DNA from 3 places in the Streptococcus sp. 1171_SSPC genome. Region 2 is predicted to be linked to each of the others. Evidence: predicted binding sites of a transcription regulator. Region 2 holds the regulator's gene; each other region holds the start of a gene.
The links. The regulator CtsR, encoded in region 2, represses protease genes until heat stress. The targets are predictions, from matches to a motif close to TTGGTCAAAAAAGGTCAAANA.
Positions count from the first base shown of each region.

Region 1 (4,751 bases), on a different contig from region 2:
GTTAACTTTCAATGAGTTCAATAAGAAATACCCCATAAAGGCACCTACCATGTAGATATCCCCATGGGCAAAGTTGATCAATTTGATAATTCCATACACCATAGTATAACCAAGGGCCAAGAGTGCATAGACACTTCCCAAGATTAGACCGTTCACTAATTGCTGGAGCATTTGAACCATCCTTTCTAATAATAAAGAGCGAGGCCAGGAATTTTCATTCTCCCAGCCTCTTGTACAAACAACAAATGATAATTAAGGTTTAACCGACTCAACTGACTCAACTTTACCATCTTTTAAGCCAATCATAAGTGCAGATTTAACCGGATTATGGTCTTTGTCAATAGACATTGTACCAGTAACACCTTCCAAGTCTTTCAACTTCGCAAGGTTGTCTTTCAATTCGACAGAGTTCTTAGCACCTTTAGATGCTTCTGCAACCATGTAAACTGAATCATACGCCAAAGCTGCAAACATTGAAGGTTCTTCGTTGTATTTTGCTTTATAAGCTTCTACGAATTTTTTGGCTTTATCAGTCATTTCACCTTCAGTAGAGAATCCAGCTACGTAGTAGATGTCTGTAGCTGCAGCAGGTGTTGCTTGTTCAACGAATTTAGCATCGCTAAATCCATCACCACCAATGATTGGTTGTTTGATTCCCATACCACGTGCTTGGTTTACGATTTTACCAGTTTCAGTGTAGTACCCTGGAAGGACAATCGCATCGAAGTCTTTGTCTTTGATTTTTGTAAGAGCAGCTTGGAAGTCTGTATCCTTAGATTGGAAAGTTTCTGTTGCTACGATTTCACCTTTATAAGATTTCTTAAAGGCTTCAGCAATCCCTTTAGCATAGTCAGATGAATTATCGTAGTAAAGAACAACTTTCTTCGCTTTCAAGTTATCCGTTGTATATTTAGCAATGATTTGTCCTTGGAAGCTATCGATGAAGGTTGCACGGAAAAGGTAATCTTGACCTTTTGTCAAATTATCTTGTGTTGCTGATGGTGTTACCAATGGAACACCTGCTTTACCAGCATTCGCAACAGCTGCGGCAGTGGCACCTGAAGTAGCAGGCCCTACAAGAGCGTTCACTTTTGATTGAGTGACAAGGTTTGTAGTGATTGTAGCTGCTTCAGCTGTTTCAGATTTGTTATCTTTGTCTGTGACAACAATCTTCTTACCATCAGCTCCACCATTAGCATTGATTTCATCAACGGCTAATTGAGCACCTTTTTGTTCAGCACTACCATATGCTGCTACTTCACCAGTTTTTTCAAAGTTAAAACCGATTTTTAGTTCTTTGCCGATTTCGTTACCAGTTGTGTTTGAACCTGAAGTTGAAACTTCACCACAGGCCGCAAGAAGAGCGACACTTGCAATTGTTAAAAATGAAAGAGCAAATTTTTTCTTCATTTGTAATAATCTCCTTAAATAATCTTAAAATAAATACATATTAAGAATATACCGAATTATCTGACAATTGTCAATATAAAAAACGCAATCCTTTAAATGATTGCGTTTTCTACTTGTGTTTCATCCTGTTGACGATGCAAACTTCCTACAAAATCACGATCCAATTCTTGAATATGGCAAATTTGAACCTTCTTTACAAAGCGTTCTTTTTTTAATTGTTGCATAATTTCAAGAACTTGAGGACTATCGACATAGACCTGGACATAGCGCATTTTTTTGGAATGATAGATCACATCCCCAATTTCCTGTAATTTCTTTGCATCTCGATTATAATACAATTTTACAATTAAGCCTGTTCTAGCTTGCTTCTCAAACATACACAATCCCTTTCTGCTTCTGTTACAAGTATAGCAAATTTCAGGTAAAAATACTATCTTTTTCTAGAAAGTAAAGAATGTCCTAAAAAACCTCTCCTGTCAAAGGAGAGGGCTGGATGGTTAAGATTTCTTATCCGAGATTGTTGTTAGCCATGATTTCATCGATGAAACCATAAGCTAAGGTTTCTTCTGCAGTCATCCAATTATCCCGTTCTGCATCAGCGTGGATTTTCTTGATGGTTTGACCTGAATTTTCTGCCAAGATTTTTTCCAATCTGTGACGTGTTTTCAAGAGGTGTTCTGCTGCAATGGCCATATCCGTTTGTTGAGTACCGCCACCAGTACCACCCATTGGTTGGTGGATCATGTACTCAGCATTTGGCAACATGAAGCGTTTGCCTTTGGCACCACTTGATGCAATCACAGTCCCCATTGAAGCTGCCATCCCCATGACGATGGTTTGGACGTCTGATTTGATAAAGTTCATGGTATCGACGATTGCCAAACCTGCAGAGACAGAGCCTCCTGGCGTATTGATATACATATAGATATCTTTGGTATTATCTTGGGCATCCAAGAAGAGCAATTGGGCAATAATCGAATTGGCCATTTGGTCTTCTACCGGTCCTGTCACCATGATAATACGGTCTTTTAAGAGGCGTGAGTAAATGTCGTATGAGCGTTCGCCACGACTAGTTTGTTCAATTACTACTGGAATCATTCATTCATCTCCTTTTATCCATTATAACCGGCACCATCTCACGAGTTTCATCCGGTTGATTCGAGAGGCTAGCTCTCCTTCCATTCTTTATAAAAGCTATTATATCCCATTGGTCAACAAAGGTCAAATTTTTACTTTCCTAAAGATGGATTGGAAATGTGCTTATTTGGTACCAAACAAACGGTCCCCAGCATCACCCAAACCTGGAACGATATAGCCGTTTTCGTTGAGGCGTTCATCCAAGGCTGCAGCAAAGATTTCGACATCCGGATGAGCTGTTTGAAGTGCTTCCACTCCTTCTGGTGCTGCAACTAAGCAGACAAATTTAATATGGCTTGCACCACGTTTCTTTAATGAATCTACCGCTAAGATTGCAGATCCCCCAGTCGCCAACATTGGGTCTACGATAAAGATTTGACGTTGGTCGATATCTTCTGGCAATTTCACCAAGTATTCAACTGGTTTCAAGGTTTCTTCATCACGGTACATTCCGATGTGACCAACTTTAGCAGCGGGTACCAAACTCAAGAGTCCGTCTACCATCCCGATCCCTGCACGAAGGATTGGAACAATCGCTAGTTTTTTACCAGCAATCTGTTTTTGAACTGTCTTTGTGATGGGTGTTTCGATTTCTACATCTTCAAGAGGAAGTTCGCGCAAAACTTCGTATCCCATCAACATAGCAATTTCATCTACTAATTCACGAAAAGCCTTTGTAGAGGTATCAGTCCGACGCAAAATAGACAATTTATGCTGAATCAGTGGATGTTTAATAACTTCAAGTTTTCCCATTGTGGTTCCTTCTTTCTCTATATTCATCTTATTATATCAAAAAGGAAGAAAAAGGCCTACAAATATGCAAACCTTTTCTTTTCTTATTTTAATGACTATCTTATAGCCACTCTTTGTACTTGCCAATATAATAGTGTTTGACCAGGGTGACACTTGCCATATAAAGGAAAAGGATTCCCGCTAGTAATAGGAAGTAAAGACTATTTAGTGGCGCTACTTTCAACAAGGAAGCCAGTGGGCCATATGGTAGGAAGGTCACAAAGAGGGCGCCCAATAGGGTCGTTGCCATGACTGCAAGGGCTGGCCGACTTTGAACAAAAGGCAATTTTGGAGAGCGGAGCATATAGATGACCATAGTTTGGGACCACATGGACTCGATAAACCAGCCGGTTTGAAAGAGCATGATGAAGAGTCCCGCACTGTCTGCTCCATGGACATAGCCATAGCCTGTAATCATAGGTACGATGATAAAGTAGAGAGCGATAAAGGTCAAGATGTCAAAGACAGAGGAAATAGGACCAAACCAGGCCATAAAGCGGGTAATGGATTTTGCTTCCCAAATCCGAGGTTTCTTCAAGAAGTCCTTATCCACTCGGTCAAAAGGCAAGGCGATACAGGAAAGGTCATAAACCAAGTTCAAAACGATGAGATGGATAGGGGCCATTGGAAGGAAAGGAAGGAAAATACTAGCAAAGAGAAGGGAGAAGATATTCCCGAAATTAGAAGAAACGGTCATCTTGATGTACTTGGTCATATTGGCATAAACCTTGCGGCCCTCTACCAAGCCTTTTTCGAGGACCATCAAGTCCTTATCCAGTAGGATAACATCTGCTGTTTCTTTGGCAATATCGACAGCTGTATCAACCGAAATCCCCACATCTGCCACTTTCATAGAAGGAGCATCGTTGATCCCATCTCCCATATAGCCGACCTTGTGGCCATTTGCTTTGAGTTGCAAGATAATGCGTGCTTTTTGATCTGGAGATAATTTTGCAAAAACGGTGGTGGTTTCTACCGCTTGAGCCAAGTCTGAATCAGAGAGACTGTCGATATCGCTACCCAGCAAAATGCGGTCAACATCCAGTCCCACCTTTTCACAAACCGCTTGGGTCACTTTCTCATTATCACCCGTAAGGATTTTAGTAGCAACTCCATATTCCGCAAGGGTATTGATGGCTGGTGCTGCAGATGGTTTTGGTGGATCTAAGAAGGCTAGGTAGCCTGTCAAGATCATGTCTGCTTCATCTGCCACTTCAAAGGCATAGCCTTCCTCAAGATTTGATTTGTAACTAACCCCTAGCACGCGCAAACCTTGTTCATTCAGCTGAGCCACCTCTGCCAAGACGTCTTCCCGCACTTGATCTGTTAGGGGGATAATCTCATCCTTGTATTCTACATAGTTAGAGACTGCTAGCATTTCTTCCAAGGCTCCCTTGGTGACCATGCTCACG
Region 1 is NZ_JWAK01000032.1:78,760-83,510, reverse strand. It holds gene ADF75_RS06555 (branched-chain amino acid ABC transporter permease) at 1-171, opposite strand, end outside; gene ADF75_RS06550 (ABC transporter substrate-binding protein) at 253-1,410, opposite strand; gene ADF75_RS06545 (DUF2129 domain-containing protein) at 1,503-1,787, opposite strand; gene ADF75_RS06540 (ATP-dependent Clp protease proteolytic subunit) at 1,918-2,508, opposite strand; gene upp (uracil phosphoribosyltransferase) at 2,671-3,300, opposite strand; gene mgtA (magnesium-translocating P-type ATPase) at 3,401-4,751, opposite strand, start outside.
Region 1: ADF75_RS06540 (ATP-dependent Clp protease proteolytic subunit) is a predicted target of CtsR. The motif match lies at 2,618-2,638, and genes of this name have one in related genera.

Region 2 (4,751 bases):
AAGAAGTGGATGACCAAGATCCAAAACTGCACTACAGCCAAGGCTGGCATCATGAGACAGATAATCAAAACTTCTCAAATGGAACAGAATCCTGGTCTAGCTTTAACCAAGTGACCGATGAGGAAGGCAAGAAACACATTGATGTGACCATCACCTTTAAGGGAACTGGAGTGGAGGTTCGAGGCGTGGTTGATCCAAGTCATGGTCTCTACAGCGTCACCCTAGACGGAAAAGAAATCGCCTTTGAAGAAGGGCGTGGTCATGATTATGAGATCGAAGGCGATCATTACTTCAGTGGCTACGGAGATCAACGCAAACTCGACCAGAGTTTGGTCAATCTGCAAGGCCTAGCAAAAGGATACCACCAGCTACGCTTGCACCTAGATCCAGCCCTCAATGATCCTCAGTCATCTAGAGCCATCCAGGTAGACCGGTTTGTCCTATCAGGAAAAGATAGTCAGTTGCTCAGTCAAGAAGAGCTACAACAGATTATCAAAGAAGGAGTAGAAAAGATCAAGGCTACTTCTCTCGATCGCTTGAAAGCAGACCTCAAACCGACTATTCAACATCAATTGACTGAATTGACTCAGTTGTTGAATCAAGAGCGACCAGATTTGGTTGCTGCAGCGAATCAAGTGGAAGCCCTTGAAACCATCTTAAAAGATGCTCACAATTATGAACCGCTGACGCAGACACGCCCAGAAGAAGGTGTGCGGGATTTGATTCTTGAAAAACCAGAACTTCTCATCGAAGCGGAGGAGATTCCATTTGAAAGTCAAACGCGTGAAAACAAGGACTTGGCCAAGGGCGAAAGCCGGATCCTTCAATCAGGGAAGGTTGGACGCCGGTTGAAGTTGATCGAGGTCCGACAAGAAGAAGGCAAAGAAATTCGGACAGAAGTCGATGCCTTTGTCGAAGTAGAAGCCCAGGACCAGATAACAGAAGTCGGAACAGGAGTGGTAAAAGAAAATCCAATTATTCCGGATGTGCCGCTACCAGCAAGTCCAAGTGAAGACTCACAAGAAACGAAACCGCTCCTTCCGCTAGAAGACAAAAAAGAAAGTGGAATTTCTCGGATATTGACACCGACGGCGCTAAATGCGACTCCTCTTTCTCCTGTGTTTACATCAGAAGCCGTAAATCCAGATGCTGTGCAGTCGGAAGAAAAACTGCCACAGACAGGATCAGAGAAGGCAAGTTTCTTAGCTTGGATCGGACTTCTCGGCTTAGGTTTCTTAGGCGGAAGAGCAAAATTCGCTCGTCGGAAATCCTAATGCCCCTTCTATAAGAGGTTAGCAATCACTAGCCTCTTTTTTGTTCCTTCTAACTACCAGTAAGGGGGCTTCAGATTCTATCTCGACGTAGTCTTTGCTTTATTTACAGGCGTAAAAATTGTATAATAGTCAGATAAGGTCAATAATGACATCGTGGATGATGAGACCATTTTTTACCCTCTGAAGAGCAGAGAGCTCATCTAGAATGAAGACGTCAGAAAGGAGCATCATGGCAAGTAAAAATACATCAGATAGCATTGAGGCCTATATCAAGTCGCTACTGGCCCAAGCAGGAATCGCAGAGCTCAAGAGAAGCGAATTAGCGGATGTTTTCCAAGTTGTTCCTAGTCAAATCAATTATGTGATCAAGACCCGCTTCACCGAAAGTCGAGGCTACATTGTAGAGAGCAAGCGTGGAGGTGGGGGGTATATCCGGATTGGCAAGATTCAATTTTCAGACCAACACCAGATGCTAAAAGAGCTAGGCGCAAGTATCGGAGAACAAATCAGTCAGACTGTCTTTTGCGATATCCTCCAGATGCTATTTGAAGAAAAACTCCTTACAAAGAGAGAGGCAGAGCTCTTGTCAGTGACGACAACAGACGAGGTTCTGGGAAGTGAAGCCCATCGCTTACGAGCCAATATCCTACGAAAAATTATCCAACAAGTCGATAGAAAGGGAATGTAATCTCCTTATGAACTATTCAAAAGCCCTATTAGAAACGATTGAAGCCGCTCAAATCTTGGCGGGTCATTTTGATTCCCAAACACTAGATACCTGGCATATCCTAGTGGCTCTAGCAAATAACCCCTATAGTGTAGCTGGTTCCGTCTTAAGTGACTATCCCATGCAGATTGATGATTTTCAAGATGCAGCAGAGCACATTACGGGTCAGGTCTACCAACGAGATGGCCGCTATGAGGTATTTCCTTTTTCTTTCCGTGTAGAAGAAATCATGAACCGTTCCCAAGAGATTGCCCAAGCAGTCCATGCCAAAAGTCTGGGAACAGAGCATGTCCTCTTGGCGCTTTTACTAGAGCGGGGAACCCTAGCTTCTCAAGTGTTGGAGTATGTTGGCTTCCGCTATGATGATCAGGAAGATGGCATAAAAATCGTCGAACTTCGTAAGAGTTTGGAACAGCGAGCAGGTTGGGACAAGGAAGCTGTCAAGGCTATCCGTTCTCTCTATCGGGCCCAGCAACCAAACCGTCAAACCATGGGAAATATGATGGGCATGCCTGCCTCTACCAGTGGTGGTTTGGAAGACTACACCCGAGATTTGACAGAAATGGCTCGCAATGGCAGTTTGGAACCGGTGATTGGCCGGGGGCAAGAAATCTCGCGGATGATTCAGATTTTGAGCCGCAAAACAAAAAACAATCCGGTCCTCGTTGGAGATGCGGGTGTCGGAAAGACTGCTCTAGCTTTGGGCTTGGCCCAACGGATTGCCAGTGGAGATGTCCCAACGGAGCTGGCTAAGATGCGTGTCTTAGAGTTGGACTTGATGAATGTTGTCGCAGGGACGCGGTTCCGTGGAGATTTTGAAGAGCGGATGAACAACATCATCAATGATATTGAAGAAGATGGACATGTCATTCTCTTCATCGATGAGCTCCATACCATTATGGGATCTGGATCAGGGATTGACTCCACCCTGGATGCTGCTAACATCCTGAAGCCAGCCTTGGCTCGTGGGACCTTACGGACCGTAGGAGCGACTACGCAAGAAGAATACCAAAAACACATCGAAAAAGACGCCGCTCTGTCACGCCGCTTTGCTAAGGTCTTGATTGAGCAACCATCTGTTGCGGATAGTATCGCGATTTTGCAAGGGCTCAAGAAGACCTATGAACGTCACCACCGTGTCCATATCACGGATGCAGCCATTGAGACAGCCGTTGTCTATGCCCATCGGTATTTGACCAGTCGCCTCTTGCCAGACTCCGCCATTGACCTCTTGGATGAAGCGGCAGCGACCGTGCAAAACAAGGGGCCTCAAGCCGGGCTTCAGTCCGATTTGACAGCTGCCGATCAAGCCTTGCTCAAGGGACAGTGGAAAAAAGTTGCTCAGCTACTAAAAGAAGACGCCAGTCCGAAAGGTTACCAGCTAGAAGTCAAGGAAGAGGATATCCTGAAGACGCTCAGTCAGCTTTCTGGCATTCCTGTGGAAAAACTAACCCAAACAGTGGCTAAGAAATACCTGGAATTAGAAGCGGAACTTCATAAGCGCGTGATTGGTCAGGATCAGGCAGTCTCAAGTATCAGCCGAGCGATTCGTCGCAATCAGTCTGGAATCCGGTCTCACAAGCGACCAATTGGTTCCTTCCTCTTCCTCGGTCCGACAGGAGTCGGGAAAACCGAGCTCGCGAAGGCCCTTGCAGAAGTTCTCTTTGATGACGAGTCCGCCTTGATCCGTTTTGACATGAGTGAGTACATGGAAAAATTCGCGGCCAGTCGTCTCAACGGAGCTCCTCCAGGATATGTCGGTTATGAAGAAGGGGGCGAGTTGACGGAAAAAGTCCGCAACAAACCTTATTCAGTCCTCTTGTTTGATGAGGTGGAAAAAGCCCATCCGGATATCTTTAACGTTCTCTTGCAAGTCTTGGATGACGGTGTCTTGACCGACAGCAAGGGACGCAAGGTAGATTTCTCCAATACGATTATTATCATGACCTCAAACTTGGGAGCTACCGCTTTACGAGATGATAAGACAGTTGGCTTTGGAGCCAAGGATATTCGCTTTGACCAAGCCAATATGGAGAAACGCATCTTTGAAGAGTTGAAGAAGACCTATCGCCCAGAATTTATCAACCGGATTGATGAAAAAGTCGTCTTCCATAGCTTAACCAGTGACCAAATGCACGAGATTGTCAAGATTATGGTGAAACCGTTGGTTCAATCCTTAAGAGAGAAGGGCATTACTCTGAAATTCCAAGCGTCTGCCCTTAAATGGTTAGCAACTCACGGATATGATCCAGAGATGGGCGCGCGTCCTTTGCGTCGGACCATCCAGACCCAGGTGGAAGACTACTTGGCAGAAATCCTCTTGAGAGGAGAAGTTGCAGAAGGTCAAACCCTCAAGGTAGGTGTCAAGTCTGGTCAGCTGAACTTCACGATTGACTAGGAGGATCTGCAGTGCCTCTCAAACGCTTGACCCGAATCACCCTCTTAGCAGCCCTCTGTGTGGTGCTGAGACAAGCTTTTGCCTTTCTACCCAATGTCCAACCCATTAGTGCCATCTTCTTTTTACTGGTGCTATTCGAAGACTGGGCATTCTCCTGTTTGGTGATGGCGGTCACCATGTTCACCTCGGCCTTTCTCTTGGGGATGAGTCCAGTGGTACTTGCTCAGATTCTAGTCTTTGCCCTCCTCTTGACTCTTTGGCGGGGGCTTTACCGCCATCTGTCTTTGCAAGTTCAGACTCTAGTGGTCGGCACCTTATCCTTTCTCTACGGGGTGCTGATTGACAGTCTTTA
Region 2 is NZ_JWAK01000019.1:16,127-20,877, forward strand. It holds gene ADF75_RS03935 (alpha-L-fucosidase) at 1-1,274, shown strand, start outside; gene ADF75_RS03940 (CtsR family transcriptional regulator) at 1,504-1,962, shown strand; gene ADF75_RS03945 (ATP-dependent Clp protease ATP-binding subunit) at 1,970-4,399, shown strand; gene ADF75_RS03950 (hypothetical protein) at 4,411-4,751, shown strand, end outside.

Region 3 (4,751 bases), on a different contig from region 2:
ATCAATCTCTTTCATACACTACTCCTTCAACTTATCCTTACCATGTAGTACTTGATTAACCTTAGTATTCCAAGCCTGTAACCCTTCTCCCTCATAGTCTAGGTAAATCACTCTATCTTGTAATTGACAAGGAATCAAGCTTTCAAAACAAGACTTATCTTTTGAAGGAATAACACACAAATGAAGAAAGGTATCCAAATCTAAACTATCTCTTACCTTCGCAACATGATAGCCATCAAACATATAACCTGGTGCTTGAATTAATTCTTCATACAGAAAATGAAAACTAACGCCAGGAATGAACTTTTCTTGCAATTCCTCCTCAGACGGTGCCCGTCCTAACAAACGCTCCATAGCGAGTCGGTAACCCGAAGTCGTATTAGACCATCCGAACATGATATAGTCAAAATAGTCTGCTGGATCAGAAGCTGCATTACGACTATCTGTAACTAGCTCAGCCCCACTTTTACCAAATACTTTTACCGCCGACATGAGTTTTCCAGTCTGAAAAATAGCCTTAGCCACCTCAACTGTACAAGTATGACTACAATAATTTGAAGTAACCAACTTCCTCTGGATATCATAGGTAGAAGCTACAAGGCGATGACTTGGTCTGTACGGAGGAAAATAGCTATGCTCTTGCAAGTAATCATGAATTTGTATATTTAATTCATGATTCTCACATTCCACATTGGTCTGACGATGATGGTCGCGCTCATAAGCAATAAACTTTGCTAGCTTCTCCAATTCCCATTCTTTAATCTGAGGATAGCTTTCAAGGGCAAATTGATAAATTCCATCCCACTGGAGACTATAATCTGAATTACAAACTTTTACAATCATATAATCACCTCTACTTCATTATACTACAAAAAGATAGAATTAAACTTCAATTGACAAAACAGGGTTTATAATAAATAAAAAGGTCGAGAAATTACTATCTCAACCATTTTTCATCATAAACTTAATTTTTATCCAAACTACGCACTGCAGCCTGATAGGTCTGCTCCATCAGCATGGTAATGGTCATAGGACCAACGCCACCTGGAACCGGAGTGATGTGACTAGCCAGAGGAGCTACTTGTTCATAGTCGACGTCTCCACAGAGCTTCCCATTTTCGTCACGGTTCATTCCGACATCGATAACGACCGCTCCCTCTTTGACAAAGTCAGCTGTAACAAATTTGGCACGACCAATTGCCACCACTAAGATATCGGCTTTTCTAGCAATTTTAGCCAAATGATGAGTCCGCGAATGGGTCAAGGTCACCGTTGCATTTTTTGCTAGGAGAAGCTGGGCCATCGGTTTCCCAACGATGTTTGAACGGCCAATGACGACTGCATTTTTCCCTTCAACATCGATATCATATTCCCGGAACATTTCCATAATCCCTGCTGGTGTAGAGGGGACCATGATCGGATTTCCTGCCCAAAGATGTCCCATATTGAGAGGATGGAAGCCATCGACATCCTTAGCCGGATCAATGGCTAACAAAACTGCCTCATCGTCGATATGGGCTGGTAGAGGCAACTGAACCAAAATTCCATGCCAGAGTGGATCCTGATTGTAGCGGTCAATGAGGGCCAACAAGTCCTCTTGGGAAATGCTTTCTGGCACTCGAACCACTTCACTTCGAAATCCTGCTGCCAAAGCTGACCGTTCTTTATTGCGGACATAGACCTGGCTAGCTGGGTTTTCTCCTACCAAAATCACTACCAAGCCTGGGACCTGACCAGTCTCAGCCTTTAAGCGAGCGGTTTTTTCTGCTAATTCCCCCTGCAATTTTACTGCCAAGGCCTTCCCATCAATTACATGTGTCATCTCAATCTCTTTTCTATTCAATATCTTCTCTATTATATCAGATTTGTGAACCTGCTCCTAACACTTCTTGATTAGACAAGGTTATAAGAAGAAACTATAACTAATTTCTTCCAACAAAAAAGAGACTAGATGGTCTAGACTCTTGTTTGATACTTCTTAGTACAACAATTCGTAGATTTCCATTGCGATTAAGTCAATGCTATCGAATGTATAGGTCTCACGCGCTTCTACATCACGAAGAGTAAATACTGATCCATTTTCTTCATCATAGTTGTAAGCTACTTCAGCAACTACAACTCCTTCACGTTCAAAATTACGTTTTAAGTTTCCACCGTCTTTCATCATCGCTTCCAAACGGCTGATAATTCGTACCAAATGTGATTCCATTTTGATTCTCCTATTTACTTTCTACTCTCCTATTTTATCATAAAAGAAGGAGGAAATTCCAATAAAAATCAACTTTTCCGCTATTTTCCTCTTTATTCCATGCCTAAAACCGGACTTCATACTAAATTCTTGCAAACTTTTAGAATACTGCTATAATGAAACTATAAAAGTTTGACTATTTCTGACCAATAGTTTTTACACTTTTTACCCTAGAGAAAGAGGTAAGAGAATGCTTTGTCAAAACTGTAAAATCAATGATTCAACCATTCATCTTTATACGAACGTGAATGGCCACCAACAACAAGTAGACCTTTGCCAGAACTGCTATCAAATTATGAAAACGGATCCTAACAATAGTCTGCTCGCAGGATTAAACCAACAAAATCGCGGAGGACGGGATCCTTTTGAAGATTTCTTCAATCAACTAGGAAACTTCCAGGCTCCGCAAGAACCCCAAACCCCTCCGACCCAATCTGGAGGAGGCTATGGTGGTGGAAATGGCTATGGCTCAAATGGAAACGGTCGTTCTTCAGGACCAAGTAGAGCTCAAGCCAAACAACAATCAAAGGGCCTCCTAGAAGAGTTTGGAATTAACGTTACTGAAATTGCTCGTCGTGGGGATATCGATCCGGTCATTGGCCGTGACGATGAAATTCTTCGCGTCATTGAAATCCTCAACCGTCGAACCAAGAACAACCCTGTCCTGATTGGGGAACCCGGTGTCGGAAAAACAGCTGTCGTAGAAGGACTAGCGCAAAAGATTGTTGATGGGGATGTCCCTCACAAGCTTCAAGGTAAGGAAGTCATTCGCTTAGACGTTGTCAGCTTGGTTCAAGGAACTGGGATTAGAGGGCAATTTGAAGAGCGCATGCAACAATTGATGGAGGAAATCCGTCGCCGGGAAGATGTGATTTTGTTTATCGATGAGATCCATGAAATTGTCGGTGCCGGATCTGCTGGTGATGGCAATATGGATGCTGGAAATATCCTCAAACCAGCCCTCGCTCGTGGCGAATTGCAATTAGTCGGTGCGACAACCCTCAATGAATACCGAATTATCGAAAAGGATGCGGCACTTGAACGCCGGATGCAACCCGTTAAGGTTGACGAACCTACAGTGGAAGAAACCATCACCATCCTCAAAGGCATTCAAAAGAAATACGAGGATTACCACCACGTCCACTACACCGATGGTGCAATCGAAGCTGCGGCTCTCCTTTCCAATCGCTATATCCAAGACCGCTTCTTGCCAGACAAGGCCATTGACCTCTTGGACGAAGCAGGCTCTAAGATGAACTTAACCCTCAATTTTGTCGATCCCAAAGTCATCGACCAACGCTTAATTGAAGCCGAAAATCTCAAGGCTCAAGCGACGCGTGATGAAGACTTTGAAAAGGCAGCCTACTTCCGCGACCAAATCGCTAAGTACAAAGAAATGCAAGGGCAACAGGTCACTGATCAAGATACGCCAGTCATTAGCGAAAAGACCATCGAACACATCGTCGAGCAAAAGACCAATATTCCAGTTGGCGATTTGAAAGAAAAAGAACAATCCCAATTGATCAACTTGGCAGCTGACTTGAAGGCTCATGTCATCGGTCAAGATGAGGCTGTTGAAAAAATTGCTAAGGCCATCCGTCGCAACCGGGTAGGGCTTGGAACACCAAACCGTCCAATTGGTAGCTTCCTCTTTGTTGGACCAACTGGTGTCGGGAAGACCGAGTTGTCCAAGCAATTGGCCATCGAACTCTTTGGTTCTGCTGACAGTATGATTCGCTTTGATATGAGTGAGTATATGGAGAAACATGCCGTTGCCAAATTGGTCGGTGCTCCTCCAGGCTACGTCGGCTATGAAGAAGCAGGCCAGCTGACTGAAAAGGTGCGTCGCAACCCTTACTCTCTCATCCTCTTGGATGAAGTCGAAAAGGCCCACCCAGATGTCATGCATATGTTCCTCCAAGTCTTAGACGATGGTCGCTTGACAGATGGGCAAGGCCGAACGGTGAGCTTCAAAGATACCATTATTATCATGACTTCCAATGCGGGAACTGGAAAAGCGGAGGCTAATGTCGGCTTTGGGGCAGCTCGTGAAGGTCGTACCAATTCTATCCTAGGTGAACTGGGAAACTTCTTTAGTCCAGAATTCATGAACCGCTTTGACGGCATCATTGAATTCAAAGCCTTGTCTAAGGAAAACCTCCTTCAAATCGTCACTCTCATGTTAGACGATGTCAACCAACGCCTAGCCCACAATGATATCCACCTGGATGTTACCGATAAGGTCAAGGAGAAACTGGTTGATTTGGGCTACGATCCGAAAATGGGGGCACGTCCTCTTCGTCGCACCATTCAAGACTATATTGAAGATGCCATTACAGATTACTACCTAGAAAATCCTAGTGAGAAAGATCTGAAGGCTGTCATGACCAGCAATGGGAAGATTTGTATCAAAGGAAAGAGCAAACCTGCGAACGAAGCAGAAAAAGTAACTGAATAATCGCATTCTAAAGAGGCTGGGACAAAAGTCCTAGCCTCTCAATTA
Region 3 is NZ_JWAK01000037.1:73,470-78,220, forward strand. It holds gene ADF75_RS08000 (NAD(P)H-hydrate dehydratase) at 1-15, opposite strand, end outside; gene ADF75_RS08005 (hypothetical protein) at 19-843, opposite strand; gene ADF75_RS08010 (bifunctional methylenetetrahydrofolate dehydrogenase/methenyltetrahydrofolate cyclohydrolase) at 965-1,822, opposite strand; gene ADF75_RS08015 (DUF1797 family protein) at 1,979-2,209, opposite strand; gene ADF75_RS08020 (ATP-dependent Clp protease ATP-binding subunit) at 2,439-4,706, shown strand.
Region 3: ADF75_RS08020 (ATP-dependent Clp protease ATP-binding subunit) is a predicted target of CtsR. The motif match lies at 2,378-2,398, and genes of this name have one in related genera.